DNA from 2 places in the Streptomyces cinereospinus genome. Region 1 is predicted to be linked to the other one. Evidence: riboswitches for the same ligand, from Rfam matches in the RefSeq annotation. Region 1 holds a riboswitch; the other holds the start of a gene.
The links. A riboswitch is a leader RNA that binds a small molecule or an ion and turns the genes downstream of it on or off. The one in region 1 is predicted to bind glycine.
Positions count from the first base shown of each region.

Region 2: it holds a riboswitch for glycine, as region 1 does, so the genes downstream of both, gcvP (aminomethyl-transferring glycine dehydrogenase) here and gcvT (glycine cleavage system aminomethyltransferase GcvT) in region 1, are expected to answer to the same signal.

Region 1 covers NZ_JBHMCY010000051.1:12,426-16,209, forward strand. The annotation lists gene gcvT (glycine cleavage system aminomethyltransferase GcvT) at 80-1,198, opposite strand; glycine riboswitch at 1,233-1,349, opposite strand; glycine riboswitch at 1,350-1,449, opposite strand; gene ACFF45_RS23965 (AAA family ATPase) at 1,693-2,361, shown strand; gene ACFF45_RS23970 (enhanced serine sensitivity protein SseB) at 2,434-3,213, shown strand; gene ACFF45_RS23975 (enhanced serine sensitivity protein SseB C-terminal domain-containing protein) at 3,371-3,784, shown strand, end outside.
Region 2 covers NZ_JBHMCY010000067.1:30,249-34,032, reverse strand. The annotation lists partial or broken gene ACFF45_RS27700 (DNA polymerase IV) at 1-1,297, shown strand, start outside; gene ACFF45_RS27695 (PRC-barrel domain-containing protein) at 1,219-1,590, opposite strand; glycine riboswitch at 1,705-1,802, shown strand; gene gcvP (aminomethyl-transferring glycine dehydrogenase) at 1,977-3,784, shown strand, end outside.

The DNA.
Region 1 (3,784 bases):
GCTGGTGAATGGGGGACTGCTTGAACTGCGTGTGAGCAGGGGAAATATGCAACGGGTCACGTGGACCCGAGCCCAGTGTCTACTTCTGGCGCTGGTAGAACGGCAGCGCCACGACCTCGTACGGCTCGTGGGTGCCCCGGATGTCCACCCCGACGCCCGGCGTGCCCGGAGCGGCGTGCGCGGCGTCGACGTAGGCCATCGCGATCGGCCTGCCCAGCGTGGGGGAGGGGGCGCCGGAGGTGACCTCGCCGATCACCTCGCCGCCGGCCACCACGGCGTACCCGGCGCGCGGGACGCGGCGGCCCTCGGCGATCAGGCCGACCAGGACGCGCGGCGGGCTGGCCTCGGCGCGGGCGGCGGCCTCGGCGAGGGCCTCGCGGCCCACGAAGTCGCCCGCCTTGCCGAACTTCACCACCCGGCCGAGCCCGGCGTCGAAGGGGGTGAGGGAGGTGGTCAGCTCATGCCCGTACAGCGGCATGCCCGCCTCCAGGCGCAGGGTGTCCCGGCAGGACAGCCCGCACGGGACCAGGCCGGCGCCGGCGCCCGCCTCGGTCAGCGCCTCCCACAGCGTGACGGCGTGCTCCGGCGCGACGAACAGCTCGAAGCCGTCCTCGCCGGTGTAGCCGGTGCGGGCGATCAGTGCCGGGACGCCCGCGACGGTGCCGGACAGGCCGGCGTAGTACTTCAGACCGTCGAGGCCGGCGTCGGTGAGCCGCCCGAGGACGCCGGGGGACTCGGGGCCCTGGACGGCGACCAGGGCGTAGGCGTCCCGGTCGTCGCGCACGGCGGCGTCGAAGCCCTCCGCGCGCTCCGTCAGCGCGTCCAGGACGGTCTGCGCGTTGCTCGCGTTGGCCACGACCAGGTACTCGGTCTCGGCGAGCCGGTAGACGATCAGGTCGTCGAGGATGCCGCCGTCCGCGCGGCAGATCATGGTGTAGCGGGCGCGGCCGACACCGACGGAGGCGATGTCGCCGACGAGCGCGTGGTTCAGCAGCCGCGCCGCCTGCGGGCCGGTGACCGTGATCTCACCCATGTGCGAGAGGTCGAACAGGCCGGCCCGCGTGCGCACCGCGAGGTGCTCGTCGCGCTCGGAGCCGTAGCGCAGCGGCATGTCCCAGCCGGCGAAGTCGGTCATGGTGGCGCCCAGCGAGCGATGCAGGGCATCGAGCGCGGTACGACGGAGTGCGGTGCTGCTCATCGGTCGGTCTCCCAAGGCATGACGGCGAGGTCGTTCCTCCCCATCTGTCATCGGAACCTGAGAGGTTCGCCATGACCGTCGGGACAGACGGTGAGCACGGCTTGCACCTTGGGTGGAGCCACTGCGGCAGCGGCCCGCTTTTCAGATGTGCCTCGCCCGCGCGGTGACGGGGCCTGAGAGATTCAAGGGAGGGACTTGCTCCTTCGGCGCCCCGGTCATGTCGTGCCCGGGGACTCTCCCGCGCGGATTCAAGCGGCCGGTATGCAGTTGGCGGGCTCATCATTGCACGCATCGCCGCCGGGCGGCAGGGGGCCTCGTCCGTGGGGGGCGCATCGCGGCAAAGGGGAGGCACGGAGCGTCCCCAGCCGGGCACAGTGTGCTGTAGCAGGCTTGTTGCGGGAAGCGGACGGAAACGCGAGACGCCTCGTATTACCTTCTCTTTACACTCGAAGGGGACGGTAACTCGTGAACCGCCCCAGGGGAGGACGATCACGGTGAACAGGACCACGGCCTACGCGGCCACCGCTGGCCTCGCACTGCCCGAGCAGCCGACCGCCCCGGCCCGGGGCGCGTGCGCCCCGCTGCCGTCCCCCGTGGTCCGCGACCTGCGCGAGCGCGCGGGCCGCAGCCCGCACGCCCTGCTGTTCGGCCCGCACGACCTCGTCGTGATCACCGGGCTGCCCGGCAGCGGCAAGTCCACCCTCATGCGGCGCGCGGTCCGCGGCCGGCGCGTCGACTCCCAGGACACCCGCGACCGCTGGGACGGCCGTACGCCGAGCTGGCTGCCCTACGCCGTCTACCGCCCCCTCGTCCGCCTCGCGCACTACGCCGGGCTGCGCCGCGCCCTGCGCAGCGGCGAGGGCGTCGTCGTGCACGACTGCGGCACGCAGGCCTGGGTGCGTGCCTGGCTGGCCCGCGAGGCCCGCCGCCGCGGCGGCACGCTGCACCTGCTGCTGCTCGACGTCACCCCCGAGCAGGCCCTGGCCGGCCAGCGCGAACGCGGCCGGGGCGTCTCGCGGTACGCGTTCCTGCGCCACCGCCGCGACGCCGCCCTGCTGCTGCGCCGCGCGCACCGCGGCGACCTGCCCCGCGGCTGCGGCGCCGCCGTCCTGCTCGACCGCGCGGCGGCGGACGCCCTGCGCCGGATCGGCTTCACGGGCTGACGCGGCGCGCGGGGCGGGCGGCGCGCTAGCCTTTTCAGCCGGCAGCACTGGTACGGAGCAGGTGGTAGGCAGATGGACCTCTCGGGGGACTTTCCGGCGCAGGCGCACCCCCATCCGCACGGCGGGTGGCCCGGCAACGAGCTGGAGGAGGTGCTGTCGGCCTCCCTCGGCGTCCCGTCGGCGGGCGCCCGCATCGTGGAGGTGCTGGGCCGCAGCTTCGTGTGGGTGCCGCTGCCCAGCGGCGGCGGCCCGCACAGCGGCCCCCTGGACCTGCCGGGCATCGAGATCGGCGGGCAGGCCTACGTCCCCGTGTTCAGCTCCGAGGAGCAGCTGCGCCAGGTCGCCGGCCCCCACATGGCGTACACCGTCGCCCCCGCCGTCGAGTTCGCCCGCGGTCTGCCCCCGCAGGCGGGCATCGCGGTGAACCCCGGCGGCGTGGTGGGCGTCCCGCTCCCCCCGCCGGCGGTCGCCGAACTCGGCCGGGCCGGCCGCACCCCCCTCGACGGCCCCGCGAACGGCGGCCGGGTCCGCCTGTACGAACCCGACTGGCAGGACGACCCGGTGGACTTCCTCGCGGCGGCGTCCGCGGAGTTCGCCGCCCTCGGCGTCGTCACCGCGGCCCGCCGCTGCCTGGCGGCGATCGAGACGGCCGACCCGGTGATGTTCGTCGGCGTCGAACTCTCCCAGTGGGAGGGCGACCTGCGCGCCGCCCCCCTGGACGCCCTGGGCCGGGCCCTGGGCAGGACGCCGGTGGCCTGGCCGGTCAACCTGGTCCTGATGGACGTGGCCCAGGACCCGGTGGTCGACTGGCTGCGGGAGCGGGTGCGCCCCTTCTACCAGCACGGCCGGTGAAACGCCCGCGCGGACGGCCGGCCCCGGGGCGCGGGGACCTGCGCGTCCGGCCACGGACGGCCCGCACTCGCCGGGACGACACAGTTCCCGAGTCGGCAGGCGCCTTTAAGCTAGGGTCACGGCTCGAACAGGGCGTTGCACGAAGGGGCGGTACACAGTGAGCGCGAGCGGCACGGGCACGGCCGCGGCCGGCCAGGTCGAGCACCTGCTGCGCCAGGTGACGCCGGGGCGCTACGACGCCTACGAGGCACTCCTGCGCGCCCTCGCCACCCCCCACTCCGGCCAGGTCTGGATGCTGCTCTGGCACGGCCAGGCCGGCAGCCCCGACGCCCAGTACGGGAACATGGAGGTCGACGGCTACGGCTACGCGCCCTGCGTCACCTCCGCCCAGGAGCTCTCGGCGAGCGGCTGGATGCGCAGTTACGAGGTGGTCGACGGCCTGGACGTGGCCCGCACCCTCTACCCCGACCACTACGGCCTCTGGCTGAACCCGCACGCCCCCGGCGGCGGCGTCGGCATCCCCTGGCTGGACCTGCGCCGCATCGCCACCGGCCTCGACCGCCAGCCCGCC
Region 2 (3,784 bases), on a different contig from region 1:
ACGAGGCCCGGGTGTTCGGGGTGCACTCGGCGATGCCCATGGCCCAGGCGCGCCGGCTCGCGCCGAACGCGGCGTACCTCGTGCCGCGCTTCGGGTTCTACCGGACGATCAGCGACCAGGTGATGGGCCTGCTGCGGGCGCTGTCGCCGCTCGTGGAGCCGCTGAGCCTGGACGAGGCGTTCGTGGACCTGGAGGCCGGTGAGGCGGCCTGGGACCGGGAGTCGGCGCGGCTGGCGGGCGTCAGGCTGAGGGCCGACATCCGGGCCGTCACGGGCCTGACCGGTTCCGTGGGGCTCGCCGCCTCGAAGATGCTCGCCAAGATCGCCTCCGAGCAGGCCAAACCGGACGGCCTGGTGCTCATCGAACCCGGCACCGAACGGGCGCTGCTCGGTCCGATGCCGGTAAGGACGTTGCCGGGCGTGGGGCCCGCGACGGGCGACCACCTGAGGCGGGCCGGGATCACCACGGTCGGGGAGATCGCCGAGGCCGGCGAGGACGAGCTGGTGCGGCTGCTGGGGAAGGCGCACGGGCAGGCGCTGTACGCCATGGCGCTGGCCCGCGACGACCGGCCGGTGGTCGCCGAGCGGGAGGCGAAGTCGGTGTCGGTCGAGGACACGTACGACGTGGACATCCACGACCGCACGCGGGTCGGGCTGGAGGTGCAGCGGCTCGCGGACCGGTGCGTACGTCGGCTGCGCGGGGCCGGGCTGTCGGGGCGGACGATCGTCCTGAAGGTGCGGCGGTACGACTTCTCGACGCTGACCCGGTCCGAGACGCTGCGGGGGCCCACGGACGATCCGGCGGTGGTGCGGGAGGCCGCGGCGCGGCTGCTGGACTCCGTGGACACCACAGGGGGTGTGCGGTTGCTGGGGGTGGGGGTCAGCGGTCTGGCCGACTACACGCAGGAGGATCTGTTCGCGCAGGCGGCGGGGGAGCGGGGCGGGGGGGAGGAGGACGCCCCGGCGGACGAGCCGGTGCGGGAGGAGCCCGAGCCGGCGGAGCGGCGATGGGCCGCCGGGCACGACGTGCGGCACGCCGGGTACGGGCACGGGTGGGTGCAGGGCAGTGGACTGGGGAGGGTGACCGTGCGGTTCGAGACACCCGGCTCCGGGCCCGGGCGGGTGCGGACCTTCCGGGTCGACGATCCCGCGCTGGAGCCGGCGGAGCCCTTGCCGCTGGTGGCGCGAAGACCCGAGCCGCAGGGCTGAGCCCTCGGGGTCACGTCTCCTCCGAACCCGCCAGCTTGCCGAAGTCGCGGTCCGGGAACGCGGGGGGCGCGGCCACGTCCAGGCCGTAGTGGTGGTAGAGCTGGAGTTCCTGTTCGGGGGAGAGGTGCCGGCCCACGCCGAAGTCGGGGGCGTCCTTGATCAGGGCCCGGTCGAAGGGGACGTGCAGGCTGCCGTCGACCAGCTCGCTGGGCTCCAGCGGGACGAAGGCGTCCCTGCTGAACAGGCCGGTCCTTATCGCGGCCCACTCCGGGACACCGGTCGCGTCGTCGAGGTAGACCTCGTCGATGGTGCCGATCCTGGTGCCGTTGCGGTCGAATGCCTTGCGGCCGATCAGGTTGCGCGGATCGATGTCGGTCTGCACGGGCCCTCCACTTGCTCGCAACTCATCCGTAGGCACAACAAAAGAGCACATTGCGGGAGGCGGCCACTCGAACGCCCGGGCGTTGACCTCGCTGGTAGTCTGGCAAACGGCTGCTGACCCCGTGCGGGAGAGTCCTCCGGCGAGACCACCGGAGGCGCCGAAGGAGCAAATCCTCCCCGGAATCTCTCAGGCCCACGTACCGCACGGACGAGGTCACTCTGGAAAGCAGGGCGGGTGTCACGGCTTCCGCTCTCACCGACGGTGCAAGCCGGACGTCCCCGGACGGCCGGTGAAGCTCTCAGGTCGAGATGACAGAGGGGGAGGCCGTCGGGGCACCCGTGCCGTGGTGTCCCTCGAAGGTCGCGTCAGACCAGGAGGCCTCCGCAATGACCGCCCAGCGCATTCCGCTCTCCGAACTCGAACAGGGCATCCCCTTCGAGCAGCGCCACATCGGGCCCGATCAGGAGGCGCGGGCCAAGATGCTCGCGCAGGTCGGCTACGGCTCGCTCGACGAGCTCACCGCCGCCGCGGTCCCGGATGTGATCAAGAACGCCGACGCCCTGGACCTGCCGGGCGCCCGCACCGAGGCCGAGGTGGTGCGCGAGCTGCGCTCGCTCGCCGACCGCAACCAGGTCCTGAGCTCCATGATCGGCCTGGGGTACTACGGGACGTTCACCCCGCCCGTCATCCTGCGCAACGTCATGGAGAACCCGGCCTGGTACACGGCGTACACCCCGTACCAGCCGGAGATCTCGCAGGGCCGGCTGGAGGCGCTGCTGAACTTCCAGACCGTGGTCGCCGACCTGACCGGGCTGCCGACCTCCGGTGCCTCACTGCTCGACGAGGGCACCGCCGCCGCCGAGGCGATGGCGTTGTCCCGGCGCACGGGCAAGAACAAGAAGGGCCTGTTCCTGGTCGACGCGGACGCGCTGCCGCAGACCATCGCCGTGATCGAGACCCGCGCCGAGCCGACCGGCGTCGAGGTCGTCGTCGCCGACCTCCGCCGGGGCATCCCCGCCGAGGTCGCCGGGCGGGAGATCAACGGCGTGCTGATCCAGTACCCGGGCGCCTCCGGAGCCGTACGCGACATCAAGCCGGTCATCGACCAGGCGCACGAGCTGGGCGCGCTCGTCACCGTCGCCGCCGACCTGCTGGCGCTGACGCTGCTGAAGTCGCCGGGCGAGCTGGGCGCCGACATCGCGGTCGGCACCACGCAGCGGTTCGGTGTGCCCATGGGCTTCGGCGGGCCGCACGCCGGTTACCTGGCGGTGCGGGAGAAGTTCGCACGGAGCCTGCCCGGGCGGCTCGTGGGCGTCTCCGTCGACGCCGACGGGAACAAGGCCTACCGGCTGGCACTTCAGACGCGTGAACAGCACATCCGGCGGGAGAAGGCGACCAGCAACATCTGCACCGCGCAGGTGCTGCTCGCCGTGATGGCCGGCATGTACGCCGTCTACCACGGCCCCGAAGGGCTGAAGGGCATCGCGCTGCGCACGCACCGGTACGCGGCGGTCCTCGCCGCGGGCCTGCGCGACGGCGGCGTCGAGCTCGTCACCGGCGCGTATTTCGACACCGTCACCGCGCGGGTGCCGGGGCGGGCGGCCGACGTCGTCGCCGCCGCGCGCGCGAGCGGGGTCAACCTGCGGCTGGTGGACGCCGACCACGTCTCGATGGCTTGCGACGAGACCACCAGGCGGGCCGATCTGACCGTCGTGTGGGCCGCGTTCGGCGTCGACGGGGACATCGAGGCCCTGGACGCCGTCACGGAGGACGTGCTGCCGGGCGGGCTGCTGCGCACTGACGACTACCTGACCCACCCGGTCTTCCACCAGCACCGCTCCGAGACCGCGATGCTGCGCTACCTGCGCCGGCTCGCCGACCGGGACTACGCGCTCGACCGCGGCATGATCCCGCTGGGCTCCTGCACCATGAAGCTCAACGCGACCACCGAGATGGAGCCGGTCACCTGGCCGGAGTTCGGGCAGCTGCACCCGTTCGCGCCCGCCGAGCAGGCCCAGGGGTACCTGACGCTCATCCGTGAGCTGGAGGACCGGCTCGCCGAGGTCACCGGGTACGACAAGGTCTCGTTGCAGCCCAACGCGGGATCGCAGGGCGAGCTGGCCGGACTGCTCGCGGTGCGCGGGTACCACCGCGCCAACGGCGACGAGCAGCGGACCGTGTGCCTGATCCCGTC